DNA from 2 places in the Faecalibacterium sp. An58 genome. Region 1 is predicted to be linked to the other one. Evidence: predicted binding sites of a transcription regulator. Region 1 holds the regulator's gene; the other holds the start of a gene.

Region 1 (9,843 bases):
ATTTTGCCCCCATCGAGGGGATCAGCGTGCTGCCGCTGGGCATCAGCTTCTACACCTTCCAGACGCTGTCCTACACCATCGACGTCTACCGCCACGATGTCGGCTCGGAAAAGAACATCATCGATTTCGGCGCCTATGTGGTCATGTTCCCCCAGCTGATCGCCGGCCCCATCGTCAAATACCGGGACGTGGCGGCCCAGCTGCACGTGTACAAGCACCGCTATTCCCTGTCCCAGATCGAGGAGGGTATGACCATCTTCACCTTCGGCCTGGCCAAAAAGGTATTGCTGGCCGATGCGGTGGGCGCCTTGTGGACCGATATCATCGGGGTGGCCGACGACGCCTCGGTCACCTTTGTGGGGCTGGCCAACGCCTCCACCCCGCTGGTGTGGCTGGGCATCCTGGCGTACAGCTTCCAGCTGTATTTCGACTTTTCGGGCTATTCCATGATGGCCATTGGCATGGGCAAGATGATGGGCTTCGAGTTCCCCCAGAACTTCAACTATCCCTATATCTCGGCCTCCATCACCGAATTCTGGCGCCGCTGGCATATGACCCTGTCCAGCTGGTTCCGTGAGTATGTGTATATCCCCCTGGGCGGCAACCGCAAGGGGCTCAGGCGGCAGATCTTCAACCTGTTCATCGTGGAGCTGCTCACCGGCATCTGGCATGGCGCCAACTGGAACTTCATCTGCTGGGGCCTGTATTATTTCGTGCTTCTGGCGGCGGAAAAACTGTTCCTGCTCAAGCACCTGCAAAAGGGCCGGGTGTGGCCCCATATCTACACCCTGTTCTTTGTGGTGGTGGGCTGGGCCATGTTCGTGGGCAACGACCCCGGCGTGCAGTTCGGGCTGCTGTTCCGCAAGCTGTTCGTGCCCAGCGGCGGCGTGTCGCCGCTGTATTTCCTGCGCAATTACGGCGTTCTGCTGGTGGTGTCCTTCATCTGCTGCACCCCCCTGATCGAAAAGCTGTGGGACAAGCTGAAAAAGCGCAGCTGGACCCGGGTGCTGACGGTGGGGCTTTTGCTGGTGGTCTCCACCGCCTATGTGGTGGGCAGCACCAACAGCCCCTTCCTCTACTTCAACTTTTAAGGAGGCGCCCCTATGGAAAAACACGCAAAGCCCGGCGGGCTGCGGGCACTGGGCCGCTACCCGGTGCTGATCCTGTTCACTGCCTTTTTTGCGGGGGTGTTCCTGCTGGACGGCATCACCCCGGACCGCCGGATCAGCGAGCTGGAAAACACCACCCTGACCCAGCGCCCCGCCGTCACCGCGCAGATCCTGACCGCCCGCGGCCTGAACGACTTTTTCAACAGCTACTCCCAGTACACCAAAGACCAGATCCCCGGCCGCGACGCCTGGATCGGGCTGCAGAGCTTTGTGGAGACCACCCTGCTCCAAAAGACCCAGAGCGGCGGGGTGCTGCTGGGGGCCGGCGGACAGATGTTCGACCGTACCTACGGCCTTGTCTCCAGCGAGGAGCGCACCCTGCCCCGGAATATCGCGGCGGTGGCTGCCCTGGCGGGCCGCTATCCCGGCAAGGTGTACGCCATGGTAGCCCCCTCGGCGGCGGCTGTCTATCCCGAGCGGGTTCCCGCAGGGGCGCCGCTGCTGTCGGAGGAGAGCTACGTCGCCCAGATCCGGGCGGCGGTCGAGCAGGCCGGCGGGACCTTTATCCCCCTGCAGGAGGCCCTCGAGGCCCACAAGGACGAGTATATCTACTACCGCACCGACCACCACTGGACCACCCTGGGGGCCTATTACGCCTACGACCAGCTGTGCCAGACGCTGGGGCTTGTCCCCTTTGACCGGTCGGCCCACACCGCCGTGGAGGTGGAAAACTTCTACGGCACCTTCTATTCCCGGGCCCGCACCTGGAACGCCCGGCCCGATGTGCTGACCTACTACCAGCTGGACGCCCCCCTGACCATCTACCAGGTGACCGGGCCAGGGATGCCCGGCGAAGGGCAGACCACCGGCCTGTATGACCTCGCCAAGCTGGACGCCTACGACAAGTACGCGGCTTTCCTGCACGGCAACAACGGCCTGAGCCGGGTGGAAGGGGAAGGCCAGGGCCGCATCCTGGTGATCAAGGACAGTTATGCCAATTCCCTGGTGCCCTTCCTCACCGCCAACTATGCGGATATCGATGTCATCGACCTGCGCAACTACAATTACGGTCTGGATGCCCTGATCCAGGAAAACCAGTATGACCAGATCCTGGTGCTGTACAGCTTTGACAGTTTCAAGAGCGACCCCTACCTCTACCGGGCGGGGATCGAGGGATAAAAGGCTTCCGGTTTTCACAAAGATAAGGGCTGCAACTTATAGAAAAAGCCTAAATTTTAACCTTTTTGAATGGAAACTCTTGAGCATTCTCTCACAATGTGGTAAAATGAGCGTGAACCCCGGATACGTGAGGGAATCTGTTTTGCGGCCGGTTTTCCTGTCGCGGCCCTTGTAAGCAAAGGAGATTTTACCTATGAAACAGAAGATCCGTTATCCTGAGCATTTCGCCCCCATCGCAGAGGACGAAATGGTCTATCTCAACGGCGGCAGCCTGTTTGAGGACGTGGGCAACGCGGTGGACGATGCAGTGGATGCCACCAACAAGACCCTGGGCACGCTGGGCACTGTGGCCAGCGTGGTGGGTGTCGTGGTCCTGGGTTCCAGCTACATCTGGGGCCTCCAGCAGGCCAACCGCTGGCTGGACAACAACGCGGACGGCAACATCTTCACCATCCTGGGCCGGGCTGTTGACGATCTGGGCGCTGATATGTCCAAGTCGGTGTCCTACTTCGCGCGCGATCTGGTAGCCGCCGGCATGGTGGTGGCCCTGTGGCCCATCAGCATCCCCGTCCTGCTGATCATCTGATCCCTGTTTGCAAACGGACGCATTTCTGCTGGGACCTTCTCCAGTTGGAAGCTGGAATGTGCCGTTACAATAAAAATTAACCTTTGCAAAGAAAAGGAGTGTTATTATGGAAATGAACGTTCGTATGCCCGCTAACTACAATGTTATGAGCGAGGAAGAGATGACCTACACCACCGGTGGTGCGATTGATCTTGGCGTTTTTTATCTGGCCGGTGATGTGGCCAGCTGGATCCTGACCGGCGTGATGGTTGTCAACTGGCTGGATATGCTGGGCGGCGCCCGCAGCTGGTATGCTGTCAACAAGACCGGCAACATCGGCACCGATATTGAAAATGCCATCCAGACTTGGGTCGATTACACTGGCAGCTCGGCTTGGAATGCTGTCCGCAGCATTGCTGCTACCATTACTGCTATTGGCGGCACCATCTTGGTTGGCGGCGTGGGTATCCCCTATGGCCTGATTGGCACCGCAGCAGCCATGCTCACTGCTTGAGTAGGGAGCGTCTACCAAAGGACTAGTTAGAGCGGTAGCCCCTAGCCCCATGGGGCAGGGGCTACCGCTCATTTGTTTGTGAGGTGTAATAAGCGATTGTAAGAAAGCAGTCGTTTATAATAATTATTTTGCGGAATGTAATGAAAGGAGTATTACTATGGAAATGACTATTCGTATGCCGGCCAATTACAATGTCATGTCTGGAGAAGAGATGACCTACACCACCGGTGGCGCTACTGCTGTAGAGGCATTTTGCGCTTGGTTTGTTCCCTTCTATGGTTGGTTTAAGGGAATTACTGCTGTCCGCGATTATCGCAAGCAGAATCCCGACACATGGCTGAATACTGGCTTGGATGCTCTGTCTGCTCATATGGAGACCAGCACTGTCAATATGCTGTATGATGTGGCTTGTGCTATCAGTGTTGTTGGTTCTTGCCTGAGTGTTATTTGGCTGATTCCCAATGCTTTGATTGTGTTCTCCTGATGGAGAGTCTTTTGTCTGATTGTACAGATTAGAACTGGGCGGCGACCTGACTTTTGCGGCGGGTCGCCGCCCTTTATTATTTTGACTCCGATAAGAGTTATGGATGGACTTGACTTTGTGTTAAAAATGTGATATTTTTATGAAAAGCAATTCAATGGTGTAAGGAGGAAAATATCATGAAAAAAATTGCGTCAATGCTTTGCGCATTTGTGCTGGTGCTTTCTTTGGCTGCATGCGGCGGCGGAGTTGGTCGGCCCACAATGAGTTTGGAAGAATACAAAGCTGTTTGTGTCCAGGTGGATTATGATACTTTGGCTCGCAACACGGATTCTTTCCGGAATACTTATATCAGCGTTTCCGGTAAGGTTTTTCAGGTCGTAGATAATGGAAGCTATTATGTTTATATGTTGGATATGAGCACTGGCTTTGAGTTTTCGCAGCATGTCTTTGTTACGATGCCTAAGGGCAATGGGCCTACCATCCTGGAAAATGACCATGTGACGATTTATGGTCAGGGTGCAGGAACGCAGACGTATACAACTGTCTTGGGAGCTCAAAGAACCATCCCCAAAGTTCAGGGGGCATACGTTACGCTTTCTGTGGCCTAAAAGTTTAAAACCATTGGAATTGCCTGCTAAATCTACATAAAAACCGGAGGCGGCGTGCCGTTTTGACACGCTGCCTCCGGGTTTTTATGTGCGTTATTTGTTGCTGTTCAAAATGTCCTTCAGCTTGCGGAAAAAGCCCTTGCGCTTTTCGTAGTTGTCGTCCTTCATCAGGTCCTCGAACTTCTTCAGGGCGTCCCGCTGGGCTTTGTTCAGCTTTTTGGGGATCTCCACGTCGCACTTGACGTACATATCCCCCCGGCCCCGGCCGTTCAGGTACTGGATGCCCTTGCTGCGCAGCCGGAAGGTGGTGCCGCTCTGGGTGCCCTCGGGCAGGGTGTATTCCACCTTGCCGTCAATGGTGGGTACGGTGATCTTATCCCCCAGCACCGCCTGGCTGAAGGTGATGGGCACGGTGACCCACACGTCGTAGCCGTCCCGCTGGAACAGGTCGCTGGGCTTGACGGTGACCATGACGATCACATCGCCGGCGGGGCCGCCGTTCGAGCCGGCGTCGCCCATCCCGCGCAAAGCAAAGCTCTGATCATCGTCGATGCCCATGGGGATGCTGACTTCCAGCGTCTTTTTGGTGGATACCTTGCCGCTGCCATGGCACACCTTGCAGGGGGTGCGGATCAGCTTGCCCTTGCCGCCGCAGCGCTGGCAGGGCTGCTGGCTCTGCATCACGCCGAAGGGGGTGCGCTGCTGCTGGATGGTGTAGCCGCGGCCGCCGCAGTCGGGACAGGTCTCGGGGTTGGTGCCGGGGGCCGCGCCGGTGCCGCCACACTCGGTGCAGGCCTGCTGCCGGGTGATGGTGATGTTCTTCTTGCAGCCGTGCACCGCCTCGTCAAAGGTCAGGGTGATCCGTACCCGGATGTCCTGGCCCTTGCGGGGGGCGTTGGGGTTGGAGCGGGACCCGCCCGCAAAGCCGCCGAAGCTGCCCCCGAAGATATCCCCGAAGATGTCTCCGAAGTCCATCCCGCCAAAGCCGCCGAAACCGCCTGCCCCGCCGCCCTGGCTGGCCGCATAGTTGGGGTCTACCCCGGCAAAGCCGAACTGGTCGTAGCGCTTGCGCTTCTCGGGATCGGAGAGGACCTCGTGGGCCTCGTTGATCTCCTTGAATTTTTCCTCGGCGCTCTTGTCGCCGGGGTTGTAGTCCGGGTGGTATTTCAAAGCCAGCTTACGGTAGGCCTTTTTGATCTCCTCATCCGTGGCTGTTTTGGACACACCCAGGACTTCGTAATAATCACGTTTTTCCTGTGCCATTTCCACTCACCTCTCGCCTGCCAGCCGCGCTGGCCTGTAAAACCGGCAAATGCCGCCCCGGAAAACCGGAGCGGCTTTGCCTTTTGCGGGCAGCTGCCGGCAGGCGCCGGCGCTCCCCTTTCAGCCTGTGCCCCCGCCGGTTTGGCCGGAGAGCCAGTGCATGATCCGCTTGATTAGACTTCCTTGAAGTCGGCGTCCACGACGCCGTCATCGTTGGGCTTGCTGCTGCCGCCATTGCTGCCGGTATCGGGGCCGGAGGCTGCGCCTGCGGCCTGCTGTGCGGCGGCTGCGGCCTGGTACATCCGCTCGAACACCTGGCTCAGAGCGTCCTGCTTGGACTTGATGTCGTCGATGCTGCCGGACTGGAGGGCGTTCTTCAGGTCGCTCAGCTTGCTCTCAGCCTCGCTCTTGACATCGGCGGGCAGCTTGTCGCCGTTCTCCTTCAGCATCTTCTCGGTCTGGAAGACCATCTGGTCGGCGCCGTTGCGGATGTCGATCTCCTCGCGCTTCTTCTTGTCCTCGGCGGCATACTGCTCGGCCTCCTTGACGGCCTTGTCGATATCCTCCTTGGACATATTGGTGGAAGCGGTGATGGTGATCTGCTGTTCCTTGCCGGTGCCCAGGTCCTTGGCGCTGACCTTCACGATGCCGTTGGCGTCGATATCAAAGGTGACCTCGATCTGGGGCACGCCGCGGGGAGCCGGTGCGATGCCGTCCAGGTGGAACACGCCCAGGCTCTTGTTGTCGCGGGCAAACTCACGCTCGCCCTGCAGCACGTTGATCTCAACGGAGGGCTGGTTGTCGGCTGCGGTGGAGAACACCTGGCTCTTGTGGGTGGGGATGGTGGTGTTGCGGTCGATGATCTTGGTGCACACGCCGCCCAGGGTCTCGATGCCCAGGCTCAGCGGGGTGACGTCCAGCAGCAGCAGGCCCTTGACGTCGCCCTGCAGCACGCCGCCCTGGATGGCAGCGCCGATGGCCACGCACTCGTCGGGGTTGATGCCCTTGAAGGGCTCGCAGTTCAGCTCCTTCTTGACCGCGTCGTAGACGGCGGGGATACGGGTGGAGCCGCCCACCATCAGGACCTTCTTCAGGTCAGAGGCGTGCAGGCCGGCGTCGGCCAGAGCCTTGCGCACGGGGGTCATGGTGCGGTCCACCAGGTCGGCGGTCAGCTCGTTGAACTTGGCCCGGGTCAGGGTCATGTCCAGGTGCTTGGGGCCGGTGGCGTCCGCAGTGATGAAGGGCAGGTTGATCTGGGTGGTCATGGCGCTGGACAGCTCGATCTTGGCCTTCTCGGCGGCCTCCTTCAGGCGCTGTGCGGCCATCTTGTCCTTGCGCAGGTCGATGCCGTTCTCCTTCTGGAAGGCGTCTGCCATCCAGTCGATGATGCGCTGGTCGAAGTCGTCGCCGCCCAGGTGGGTGTCGCCGTTGGTGGCCAGGACCTCGGTGACGCCGTCGCCCATCTCAATGATGGACACATCGAAGGTGCCGCCGCCCAGGTCGTAGACCATGATCTTCTGGTCGTCTTCCTTATCGATGCCGTAGGCCAGGGATGCGGCGGTGGGCTCGTTGATGATACGGCGGACGTTCAGGCCCGCGATGGTGCCGGCGTCCTTGGTGGCCTGGCGCTGGCTGTCGTTGAAGTAGGCGGGCACGGTGATGACGGCCTCGGTGACGGTCTCGCCCAGGTAAGCCTCGGCGTCAGCCTTCAGCTTCTGCAGGATCATGGCGCTGATCTGCTGGGGCGTGTACTCCTTGCCGCCCAGGGTGACTTTTTCGTTGGTGCCCATCTTGCGCTTGATGGACGAAACGGTGTTTTCGGGGTTGGTGATGGCCTGGCGCTTTGCCACCTGGCCCACCAGGCGGTCGCCGGTCTTGGTGAAGCCCACCACCGAGGGGGTGGTGCGGGCGCCTTCGGCGTTGGGGATGACGACGGGCTCGCCGCCTTCCATCACGGCGACGCAGCTGTTGGTCGTACCAAGGTCGATACCAATGATCTTGCTCATAATAAAGGCTCCTCTCTCAAAGCTCATGCTTGTTTGTCTTGCTGATTTCTATGCGTAAAACGCGATCGTATCACGGAAAGATCTTTTGACGGGGCGGACTACTCGGCCACCACGACGGTGGCATGGCGGACGATCTTGTCCCCCAGCTTGTAGCCCTTCTGGTAGACGGTGACCACCGTGCCGCTCTCCTGCCCTTCCTGGGCGGGGACCTGCTGCACGGCGTTCATCAGGTTGGGATCGAAGGGCTTGCCCAGCACCTCGATCTCCTCCACCCGCAGGGTGTGGAAGGCTTTGGCGGCCTTCTCCAGGGTCATGGTGACGCCCTTCTTGTAGTTCTCGTCGGCACAGGGGGCGTTGGCGGCCATTTCCAGGGTATCCAGGATGGGGATGATCTGGTTCACCGCATAGGAGATGCCGTCGTTGAACTTCTGGTCGGCCTCCCGGGTGGTGCGCTTGCGGTAGTTGTCGTATTCGGCGGCGATCCGCAGCAGCTGTTCCTTGGCCTGGGCGGCGGATTTTTCGGCGGCGGCCAGCTGGGCTTTCACGCCCTCCAGCTCCCGGCTCTTTTTGTTGAACCATCCGTCCTTTTTCTTGGCGTCCTCTTTGGGCTCCTCCTTGGGGGCGCCGGCCGGATCGGCCGTCCCGGTCTCGGGAGAAGCGGCCTGCTGGGTTGCTTCCTCCTTTACGCCGGTGTCAGGCGCCTGTTCGGGGGCCCCGGCCTCGGGGGCCTTTTTGGTTTCTTCGCTCATCTGCGCTCCTCCTTATATATGACGGGTCCGCCGGGGCACGGCGGCCTGTGGTGCTTCTTTGCGTTTGCCTGCCATCCCCTCGCCCAGCTCGTCGGCGAAGGCTTCCAGCAGGGGGATCACTTTGCTGAAGGGCATCCGGGTGGGACCCACCAGGGCCACCGAACCGAACAGCCCGCCCCCGGCCAGATACCGGCAGCTGACCACCGAAAGACCGGGGATCCGGGGGTCCATATCCTCTCCCAGCAGGACGCTGGTGCCTTCGGCGGGAGCTGTGATCAGCCGGGCCGCTGCGGCCTCGTCGTTGAGCAGCGTGAGGATCTGCTGCACCCCGCCCTGCAGCTGGGGCCAGTCCAGCAGGAAGGGCTCGCCGCCCAGGTAGACCCTGGGCGTGGCGGATTCCTCCAGGATGGCGGCCGCTGCGCTGACCACCGGCACCAGGGTGGGGCTGATCTGGCTGCACAGCTCGGCCAGCCTCCGCTGGGTCAGGTCCACCGCCGCCACAAAGGTCAGGCTGTGGTTGAGCAGGGACGCCAGCTGCGCGGCGTTCTCCCGGGTCAGGCCCTCCCGCACCCGGGCCACCCGGGTGCGCACATAGCCGGCGGTGGTCACCGCCAGGACGGCGGCGGCGCTGCGGCCTACCTGCACCACCTCAAAGTGGGCGATGCACAGGTCGTCGGCACAGGGCGTGCTGACCGCCGCGGTGTAGCCGCTCATCTGGGCCAGCGCCTTGACGGAGCCCTGCGCCAGACGGTCCGGTTCGTGGTCCAGACTGGCGAACACGCTGTCCACCCGGGCCCGGGTCACACGGTCCAGAGGCTGGCTGTCATCCAGAAGGTGGTCGATATAATAGCGGTAACCCTTGGCGCTGGGCACCCGGCCCGCGCTGGTGTGGGGCTGCTCCAACAGGCCGAGCCGTGTCAGGGCGGCCATTTCATTGCGCAGCGTTGCGCTGGATACCGCCATATCAAAGTAGTTGGCAAGGACGCTGCTGCCCACTGGCTCCCCCTCTACGCTGTAGAGGGATACGATTGCCCGCAGCACCCGCTGCTTGCGCTCATCCATTGCCATGCTGTCCCGCCTCCCTGTCCTGTGTCCGTTTGTTTGTGGATGTCTTAGCACTCTTTATCTCTGAGTGCTAAGTTTATTATATGCAAAACAGGCGCGCTGTCAAGGGGATGGCAAAAAAGTTTTCAATTCTGTCATAATCTCCGCCTTTTGACCCAAGGCGCAAAAAACGGGCCGCAGGCCCAAAGGCCCGCAGCCCGGCACGCTGTCGGGTTCACTCCTCCATCTGTTTGGCCAGAAAAGCCGCCGCCACCGACACCGCCTTCTGGTGGGCGGCGTCGGGCTTTTCACTGCGGTCTTC
Region 2 (9,843 bases), on a different contig from region 1:
ATCATCGAGCTCATGTCGGCCACCAGGGGGATGCCGTCCACCTGGGGCAGCTCCACATACTGGGTGCCGAAGATGGTGTTGTTCTGGCAGATGTGGATGTAGCTGGCATCGGCGTCATAGGGGATGGCGCTGACGTCGGGGATGTAGGTGAAGTTTTTGTCCTTGCTGGAGGCCACCACGTTCACCTGTCCGAACTTGGCGGCCTCTTTGGCGGCCAGGTTGGAGAAGTTGCCGGTGACGATGTAGTCGGCCTTGCCGGTGGTCATGAAGTTGAGGGGCACCATGGCGAACTGCTGGGTGGCGCCGCCCTGGAAGAAGCCGACCTTGTAGTTGTCGGGGATCTGCATCAGCCGGCGCAGGGAGGCCTCGGTGTCCTGGATGATCTGCTCGAACCACTTGCTGCGGTGGCTCATCTCCATGACGCTCTGGCCGCTGCCGTGGTAGTCCAGAAGCTCCGCCTGGGCTTTCCTGAGGACCGGCTCGGGCAGCATGCTGGGACCGGCGCTGAAATTGTAAACTCGTGCCATAGTACATTCCTCCGTCCTATCCAAACCCGCCGGTGTCCGGCGGAACAGATGCGATCGACATAAAACAGTATAAAGGTTTTGCGGCGGCAAAAACAAGAGCTCTTTTGCACAAAAAGGCCGGCACAAAGGGGCTGTGATGGCGCAGAACACACAAATGTACGTCATGCAAATACAATATCTAATGCAAATGTAAAAGATAAGCGAAAAACGGGAAGAAAACAGGAGAATGCGCCCTTGTGCGCCGGGCCGGAAGCTGGTATAATGGATAAAACCAAGACAAATGTATAAGAAAAAGAAAGGAGAGCGGGCGTATGTACGGGATCCCGCAGCGATGCAGACCCCTGTCCGGGGCGGAGGAACAGGTGCTGCTGGCGCTTTGGCAGGCGTCGCCCCCGGCCACACGGCAGCAGATCGGCCGGCAGCTGGAGAGCCGGGGCTGGGCCGACGGCACCCTGCTGAGTTTTTTGAGCAGACTGGAGGCCAAGGGCTGGGTGCAGGTGACAAAGGAGTCGAACCGCAATGTCTACACCCCCACCGTCACGCGGCGGGCCTATGGGGTCTATTGTATGCGGGAGCGGCTGGACACCCTGTTTGGCGGGGATCTGGCAGCGGCGGTGCGGGCGCTGGTCAGCGAGTGCGGGGCGACCCCCGGCCAGCTGGAGCAGGCTGCCGCCGTACTGGAGGAAAAGCGGGCCGAGGCGGAGGAGTACGACAGCTACGACGCCTTTTTCTGAGTGCGGACGCAACTTGTGGACAGAGATATGGATTTTTGAAACTGCGATGCTACGTTTGAAAACGCGGAAAATTGCATGAAAGATGGACAGAGTGTGATAGAAAAATTAATTTTAGCACTCTGTGCTTGACAGTGCTAAAAGTTGGTGCTATACTAAAGCCGTGCTCAGGAGAAAGGGCGATGGGATGTAAAAAGCATCCGGGCCCTTCCACACCGGCGGTAAAGTATCGGCCCGCAAGGGCAGCGATTGGAGGTTTGACTTATGCTTCTGCCTGCTGTTTTTCATGAGAATCTGTTCGATGATTGGTTTGATCCGTTCTTTGAGGATATGGATCGGGAGCTGGACCGCGGGTCCCGCCAGGTTTTTGGTAAGCGCGGCGCGAACATGATGAAGACCGACGTCAAGGATACCGGCACCACCTATGAAGTGGCCGTCGATCTGCCGGGCTGCAAGAAAGAGGACGTCCAGATGGAGCTGAACAACGGCTATCTGACCATCCAGGCGGTCCGTTCGCACAGCAACGAGGAGAAAGACAAGCAAGGCCGCTATGTGCGCCGTGAGAGCTTCTCCGGTACCTGCGCCCGCAGTTTCTACGTCGGTGAGGACGTCAAGAAAGAGGACGTCCGCGCCAAATTTGAGGATGGTGTGCTGAAGATCACCCTGCCTCATCCCCAGACCGAGAAAGAACTGCCTGCCGCCAACACCAATCTCATTGAGATCGAGTAACGGCGGCTGCGCCCCCAAAAGCGCGTCTTAAATGGATGCCCCCGGGAGACGAAAAGCCTCCCGGGGGCATTTTGTGTTTTGCAGATCCGGTCGATGAGCGCTGGCTGAATGCTGCAAACATTGGCAATAGAACTGTACAGCGCTTGAAAATCGGAAAGGCTGCATGAAATATGAACAATTGTTTAATTTTAGCACTCTATACTTGACAGTGCTAAAAGTTGGTGTTATACTAAAGCCGTGCTCAGGAGGAAAGGGCAGCGGGGCGCAGCAGTCCCGCAGAGGTCCGCCGGCCTGGGCAGCTGAAATGGATTGACCGGCCCTGCAAGGGGCTGTGATTGGAGGTTTTGATGTATGTTGCTGCCTGCTGTTTTTCATGAGAATTTGTTCGATGACTGGTTCGACCCGTTCTTTGAAGGGCTGGACCGTGAGCTGAACCGCGAGACCCGCAACACCTTTGGCAAGCGCGCGGCCAACATGATGAAGACCGACGTCAAGGAAGTCGAGGGCGGCTACGAGATGGATGTAGACCTGCCGGGCTGCAAGAAAGAGGATGTCCAGATGCAGCTGCAGGACGGTTACCTGACCATCCAGGCGGTCCGCAGCCACACCAACGATGAGAGCCGGAACGGCCGCTATGTCCGCCGTGAGACTTTCTCGGGCACCTGCGCCCGCAGCTTCTATGTGGGCGAAGCGGTCAAGAAGGAGGATATCCACGCCAAGTTTGAGGACGGTGTGCTGAAGATCACCCTGCCCCGCGCCGAGGTCAGGAAGGAACTGCCCAAAGTGAATCCCAACCTCATCGACATTGAGTAAAGTCCCGCACACAAAACGCAGAAACGATACGCCCCCGAGAGGCGCGAAAACCTCTCGGGGGCGTTTTTTGCACTCAAAAAATTACAGTTCCTTGCCGGTCAGCAGCTGGTAAGCTTCCAGGTACTTGGCGATGGTCTTGTCGATGACGTCCTGGGGCAGCAGGTAGTCGCTGTCGGGATGGGCCTTCAGCCAGTCGCGGACGAACTGCTTGTCGAAGGAGGGCTGGCCGTGGCCCGGCTCGTAGCCCTCCAGGGGCCAGAAGCGGGAGGAATCGGGGGTGAGCATCTCGTCGCCCAGCACGATGTTGCCCGCTTCGTCCAGGCCGAACTCAAACTTGGTGTCGGCAATGATGATGCCGCGGCTCAAAGCGTAGTCGGCGCACTTCTTGTACAGGGCCACGGTGTAGTCCCGCAGCTTCTGGGCGTACTCTGCGCCCTTGCCGGGGAAGTGCTTTTCCAGCACATCGATGCTCTGCTCGTAGGAGATGTTCTCGTCATGGTCGCCCAGATCTGCCTTGGTGCTGGGGGTGTAGATGGGCTCGGGCAGCTTGTCCGACTCCCGCAGGCCCTCGGGCAGGGTGATGCCGCACACCTTGCCGGTCTTCTGGTAGCTGGCCCAGCCGCTGCCGGTGATGTAGCCGCGGACGATGCACTCGATGGGCAGCATGGTCAGCTTGCGGCAGAGCATGCTGTTGCCCTCGAACTGGGGCTGGCGGAAAAAGGCGGGCATATCGGCGGTATCCACCGAGATCATATGGTTGGGCAGCAGGTCTTTGGTATAGTCGAACCAGAACTTGCTCATCTGGGTCAGGACGGCGCCCTTTTTGGTGATCTTGTTCTTGAGGATCACGTCAAAGGCGGAGATACGGTCGGTGGCCACCATGACCAGGGCATCGCCCACGTCATAGATCTCGCGCACCTTGCCCTCTTTGAAAGGCTTGTACTCAGTCATCAGAAAACACTCCTTCTTCTCTCATGGGGCGGCTGGGGGCCGCGGCCTTCGGTTCCATGGGTATTGTATCATATCCGCCGGCATTTTCCTACCGCCAGAATGGGGGAGTTGCTGCCCGGCGTGGGTCAAATTCTGGTAAAAACCCCAAAAAAGCCGCCCTTTCGGGCGGCAGATTTGGAATAAGTATGACTTATCATCACACGGCCCGGAAGCCCTTGCCGATGATCTCGCTGGAGTTGACGATGGTGATGAAGGCGTGGTTGTCGTTCATCCGCAAAAAGTTGCGCAGATGGGTGGCCTCCCGGCGGGTGAGCACCGTCATGATGACGGTCATGCTCTTGCCGGTGTAGGCGCCCTGGGCCTCCTCCACCGTGGCCGAGCGGTGCAGCTCGTCCAGGATGAAGTCGGTGACGTCCTCGGGGTTGGAGGTGACCACCGTGCACACCTTGCGCTGGTTGATGCTCTCGATGACGCCGTCCACCACAAAGGACTTGCCGATCAGGCCCAGGATACAGTACAGGCCGGTCTGGACGCCAAAGATGAGGGCCGCGCCGCTGACGATCAGGATATCGCTGGCCATCAGGGCGGTGCCGATGTTCAGGGAGGAATGTTTGGTCAGGATGAGGGCAACAATATCGGTGCCGCCTGTGGAAGCGCCGATGTTGAACACGATGGCGCTGCCGATGGCGGGCAGCAGCACCGCAAAGATCAGCTCCAGCAGGGTGTCGTTGGTGAAGGGGGCGGTCATGGGCCAGATGGCTTCACACAGGGAGACGTAGAAGGAGAGGGCCATCGAGGAGTAGACGGTCCAGCCCATACAGCTGATGCCCAGGGTGAAAAAGCCCAGGACCACCAGGGCTATGTTCAGCACCCACATGAAAAAGCCCACGTTGAACTGGGGGAACAGGGCCGACAGCAGCACCGACAGGCCCGAGGTGCCCCCGAAGGCAAAGTGGTTGGGGGTCTTGAACCAGACGATGCCCAGCGCGGTCAGCACCAGACCCAGGTTGAGCAGGATGAAAAAGCGGACGTTTGCAAGCATGGTTTCCTTTTTAAAGGCGTTTTTGACCAGGTCTATCATAATTCCTTTTCCTCATTTGCCTGTGCTTTGGGTTGCAATGTACAGACAGCCCGAAGCGCGAATTTCTTATACCAAGCAGAACTATACGATACTTCGCCCCGGATGTCAAGCATTCTGCACGAATGGACGGCAGAAAAATTACGGAAGGTGAATAAAAAGGGAAAACTGCGCCGGTCCTTCTTGCAGGAAAGGCGAAAATGTTGTATGATATACCATTATAGGGGCGTATTCTGACCGCGCGCCTGCCTGCGGCTTTGGGGCCAAAGGCGTTACAGAGCAGTATGAGGGAGAACAAGATGGCAGACAAAAACTTTTTGACCGATATCATTGACGCCGACCTGGCCGAGGGCAAGGTCAGCGAGATCCATACCCGATTCCCGCCCGAGCCCAACGGCTATCTGCACATTGGCAGCGCCAAGGCGATCTATATCAACTGGTCCATCGCCAAGGCCTATGGGGGCAAGTTCAACCTCCGCCTGGACGATACCAACCCCGCCCGGGAGGACGTGGAGTATGTGAACAGCATCCTGGAGGACCTGCACTGGCTGGGGGCCGACCCCAACGGCGGCGTCTTTTATGGCAGCGACTACTTTGAGCAGTGCTACGCCTATGCCGAGAAGCTGATCCTGGAAGGCAAGGCCTATGTGGACGACCTGACGCGGGACGAGATGCGGGAGTACCGCGGCTCGGACGCAGGCAAGCCCAGCCGTCCCTCCCCCTGGCGGGACCGTACCCCCGAGGAGAACCTGGACCTGTTCCGCCGGATGCGGGCAGGGGAGTTCAAGGAAGGGGAAAAGACCCTGCGCGCCAAGATCGACCTGGCCAGCCCCAACATGAATATGCGGGACCCGGCCATCTACCGCATCAAGTATGAGTCCCATCACCGCCAGGGGGACAAGTGGTGCATCTACCCCATGTACGACTTTGCCCACCCCATCCAGGACGCCATCGAGGGGATCACCCACAGCATGTGCAGCCTGGAGTTTGAGAACCACCGCCCCCTGTATGAGTGGGTGATCACCAACCTGTTTGGCACCGAGTTCCCCAAGCAGCGGGAGTTCGCCCGGCTGAACGTCACCAATACGGTGATGAGTAAGCGGTATCTGCGCGAACTGGTGGAGACCGGCATGGTGGACGGCTGGGACGATCCCCGGATGCCCACCCTCTGCGGCCTGCGCCGCCGCGGCTATACCCCCAGCTCCATCTTCACCTTTGTGCGGGAGGCGGGCATCGCCAAGTGCGACAACCTGATCGATGTGCGCCAGCTGGAGGCCTGCGTCCGCAGTGAGCTGGACCTGTGCGCCCAGCGCCGTGTGGCGGTGCTGCACCCGGTCAAGCTGGTGGTGGACAACTACCCCGCCGGCCAGACCGAGACGTTTGCCCTGGCCAACAACCCCAACCGGGAGGCCTGCGACAGCTCCACCCGGCAGGTAGTCTTCAGCCGGGAGCTGTGGATCGAGGAGGAGGACTTTGCCGAGGTGCCGCCTCCCAAGTTCAAGCGGCTGACGGTGGGCAGCGAAGTGCGCCTGATGGGCGCCTACATCGTACGCTGCACCGGCGTGGACAAGGATGAGGCGGGCCGGATCACCGCCATCCACTGCACCGCAGACCTGGAGACCGGCTGCGGCTGCCCCGCCGACGGCCGCAAGGTGAAGGGCACCATCCACTGGGTCAGCGCCGACCACTGCATCGAGGCGGAGGTGCGGCTGTACGACAAGCTGTTCACCCGCGAGAACATGAACAACCTCCCCGAAGGCACCACCTACAAGGACTACCTCAACCCCGACAGCGTCACCGTTTGCACGGGGGCCAAGCTGGAGATGGCCCTGGAAGGCGCCAAGCCCGGGGACAAGTTCCAGTTCGTCCGCAACGGCTTCTTCACCCCGGATTCCAAGCACCCCGGGGTGTTCAACCGGGTGGTCACCCTGCGGGACAGCTTCAAGCCCGCACAGGCGCCTGCCTGTCCTCAGTAAAAACGACAAAACGAAAGGAGGCGCTTTGCGCTTATGCCCAAACGGATCTGGCGCAATGCTCTGTTGATGGCGGTCGTCACCTTTTTGATGGCGGTGGGCCTGCTGTTTTATATCCGCAGCTCGGGACCCGTGCCCGGAGGAGAGAACCCGAACAGTGTCCTGCTCCACGACGGGGTGTATACCTCGGTGCAGCAGGGCTACATCAGTGAGGTGACGGTGACGGTGACCATCTCCAGCGGGATGGTATCGGACGTACAGGCCGACGCCTCGGGAGAGACCCCCGCACTGGGGGGCGTGGCTGCCGCGCAGCTGGCGGAGGAGCTGGCCCAGGCCGGCTCGGCCGACCGGGTGGACGTGGTGGCGGGCAGCACCTACACCAGCCAGGCTGTCCTGGATGGGATGCAGGACTGCCTGACCCAGGCGGCCGCAGGCTGACGAAACAAACCACAGAGCGCTTCCGGGCGGCAGAACTGACGCTGCGGGGGCGCTTTGTTTTGGATGGAGGGCCCTATGCTGGATACCTTTGACTACACCCTGGGCCCGGGCGGGGCGGTCCTGGCCAGGGCCTATGGAGACAGTCCCGTCCTCTGCCTGCCCCAGACGCTGCCGGGGCCCAAAGGGCCTCTGCCGCTGGCCGGGCTGGGGGGCTACTGCTTTGCCGAGACGGTGCGGGACAAGCCCAAAGGCCCCCTGCTGCGCTGTGTCCGGGAACGGGACGGCAGCCTGCGGGCTGTGCCGGCGGAGGAAGGGCAGGACCTGCACCCCGCCGCGGGACGCTTCCTGGAGGAGGTCGTCCTGCCCGGCACCCTGCGGGAGATCGGCAGCTGCGCTTTTTACAATTGCAGGGCCCTGCGCCGGATCACGGTGGGGAGCGGGCCGCTGGCCGTGGGCAGCGATGTCTTTCTGAACTGCTTTGAATTGGCCGAGGTGGTGCTGGAGGCCTCGCCCGACGAGGCTACCGGACTGTCTGCCCTGGTGAACAACATCTCCAGCAACCTGCGGGCGGTGTTCCGCGCAGGGGACGCTGTGCAGGGGGCGTTCCGCTACCCCGAATACTGGGAGGACATCGAGGAGACCCCCGCCCACATCCTGCTGCACACCTTCTCGGGGCAGGGATACCACTACCGCCAGTGCTTCCGGGACGGGCGGCTGCTCTGCGGCGAGTACGACGCCGTCTTTGCCCAGGGCCACGGCGGGGACGACCCGGCCTATATGGCCCTGCTCTGTTTGGACCGGCTGCGGTATCCCTGGCAGCTGGATGGTGAGGCCGCGGGCCGCTACCGGGCTTTCCTGGCCCAGCAGGGGGCTGTGGTGGCCGCCGGGCTGATCCGCGCCCAGGACCAGGAGGGGCTGCGCGCCCTGCTGGATCTGGGGGTGCTGGACGGGCCGGCCCTGGCGCAGGCATCGGCCAGCGCTAGGCAGGCGGGCAACGCCCAGGCGGCGGCCCTGCTGGCCGACGCGGAGTACCAGGCTGCCCCGCCAAAGCCCAAGCGGCGCTATACATTCGACGATATTTGAGCCGATGATCCTGTACGGAGGTGATCTGCATGGCGCGCAAGGCGCCCGTTGACTTCAACGCGCCCTTTCAGTCGGCGCGGCCCGAGACCCAGGAGGAATGGCAGGCCCGGATGGGCGGCGAGGTGCTTGCGGTGCTGCGCAGCGAGCTGTATCTGGACTTCCGCTTTTTGGACCAGGCCCTGGGCGCCCTGACCCCTGTGCCCGACGAGCGGTGCGGGGTGCTGGCCACCGACGGGGTCAGCCTGTTCTACCAGCCCAGCGCCCTGCTGCGGCTCTACCGGGAGAACCAGAAGTATCTCAAGCGGTTGTATCTGCACACGATATTCCACTGCGTATTTCGCCATCTGTGGATGCAGGGGAAACGCGACCCGGTGTTGTGGCACACCGCCTGCGACATCGCGGTGGAGAACGTCATCGACGGGCTGGGGCGCAGGAGCATCACCCGGCCCCTGACCTACGTCCGCCGCCGGGCCTATGAAGCCCTGACCGAGGGCGGCCATGTGGCGGCGGCAGCCCCGGCCTACCGCTGGCTGCTGGCCCAGACCCCCGGGGTGCAAAAGCAGCTGGCCCGGGAATTCTACGCCGACGACCACAGGCTGTGGCCCCGGCCCGGCAAGCCCAACCAGCCGGTCCCCCAGCCCCAGGCCCAGAAGGACTGGCAGAAGATCGGGCACCGGATGGAGACCCAGCTGGAGCTGCACGACCGGGAAGCCGGGGAGGACGGGGGGAACCTGGCCCAGGCAGTCAAGGCGGCCAACCGCAGCCGCAGCAGCTACCGGGAGTTCCTGCGCCGGTTCTGCGTGCTGCGGGAAGAACCCCATCTCGACCCCGACACCTTCGATCTGAACTTTTACACCTACGGCCTGTCGGTCTACGGCAATATGCCTCTGATCGAGCCGGTGGAGACGCGGGAGAACAAAAAGATCGAGGAGATCGCCCTGGTGATCGACACCAGTTATTCCACCTCGGGGGCCCTGGTGCGCAGCTTTTTGTCCGAAACATACGCCATGCTCAAGCAGCGGGAGAGCTTCTTCCGCCGGATGAACCTGCACATCATCCAGGCAGACAACAAGGTCCAGCGGGACCACCTGGTCACCACCGAGGAGGAACTGATCGACCTGATGGATCACTTTGAGCTGGCGGGGGGCGGCGGCACCGATTTCCGCCCTGCCTTCGACTATGTGACCAGGCTGTGCGAGGAGAAGAAGTTCCACAACCTGCGGGGACTGCTGTATTTCACCGATGGCATGGGGACCTATCCCACCCGGCGGCCCCCCTACGACGCGGCCTTCCTCTTTTTGGGGGACCGGTTCGACGACGCGGGCGTGCCTCCCTGGGCCATGAAGGTGGTGCTGGATGAGGAGGAGTTCGCCGGGCCTGAAGCAGCCCCTGCGCAGGGGCTGGCCGCCGCCCTGGAGGAGGAACAGGATCTCTATCGGGATCTGAACAATTCGTGAGGAGAGAGCCTATGAATATCAAACGTGCAAAGGAAGAGATCGAGCGCACGGTGCGGGCCTATC

The links. Region 1 encodes HrcA, which represses chaperone genes, less so after heat shock. Its sites were predicted from a motif close to TGTTAGCACTCNNNNNNNNNGAGTGCTAACA; they were not measured.
Region 2: the regulator HrcA is predicted to act here: its motif matches at 2,174-2,204, upstream of B5G12_RS05765 (Hsp20/alpha crystallin family protein).

Annotation. Positions count from the first base shown of each region.
Region 1 is NZ_NFHX01000013.1:24,546-34,388, reverse strand. It holds gene B5G12_RS09140 (MBOAT family O-acyltransferase) at 1-1,091, shown strand, start outside; gene B5G12_RS09135 (DHHW family protein) at 1,104-2,288, shown strand; gene B5G12_RS09130 (hypothetical protein) at 2,482-2,874, shown strand; gene B5G12_RS09125 (hypothetical protein) at 2,981-3,367, shown strand; gene B5G12_RS09120 (hypothetical protein) at 3,525-3,851, shown strand; gene B5G12_RS09115 (hypothetical protein) at 4,028-4,459, shown strand; gene dnaJ (molecular chaperone DnaJ) at 4,553-5,722, opposite strand; gene dnaK (molecular chaperone DnaK) at 5,896-7,728, opposite strand; gene B5G12_RS09100 (nucleotide exchange factor GrpE) at 7,827-8,477, opposite strand; gene hrcA (heat-inducible transcriptional repressor HrcA) at 8,490-9,545, opposite strand; gene B5G12_RS09090 (stage V sporulation T C-terminal domain-containing protein) at 9,757-9,843, opposite strand, start outside.
Region 2 is NZ_NFHX01000005.1:32,786-42,628, reverse strand. It holds gene serC (3-phosphoserine/phosphohydroxythreonine transaminase) at 1-527, opposite strand, end outside; gene B5G12_RS05775 (BlaI/MecI/CopY family transcriptional regulator) at 839-1,261, shown strand; gene B5G12_RS05770 (Hsp20/alpha crystallin family protein) at 1,523-1,987, shown strand; gene B5G12_RS05765 (Hsp20/alpha crystallin family protein) at 2,339-2,800, shown strand; gene B5G12_RS05760 (phosphoribosylaminoimidazolesuccinocarboxamide synthase) at 2,882-3,751, opposite strand; gene B5G12_RS05755 (YitT family protein) at 3,948-4,832, opposite strand; gene B5G12_RS05750 (glutamine--tRNA ligase/YqeY domain fusion protein) at 5,114-6,805, shown strand; gene B5G12_RS05745 (FMN-binding protein) at 6,839-7,240, shown strand; gene B5G12_RS05740 (leucine-rich repeat protein) at 7,316-8,323, shown strand; gene B5G12_RS05735 (vWA domain-containing protein) at 8,353-9,780, shown strand; gene B5G12_RS05730 (AAA family ATPase) at 9,792-9,843, shown strand, end outside.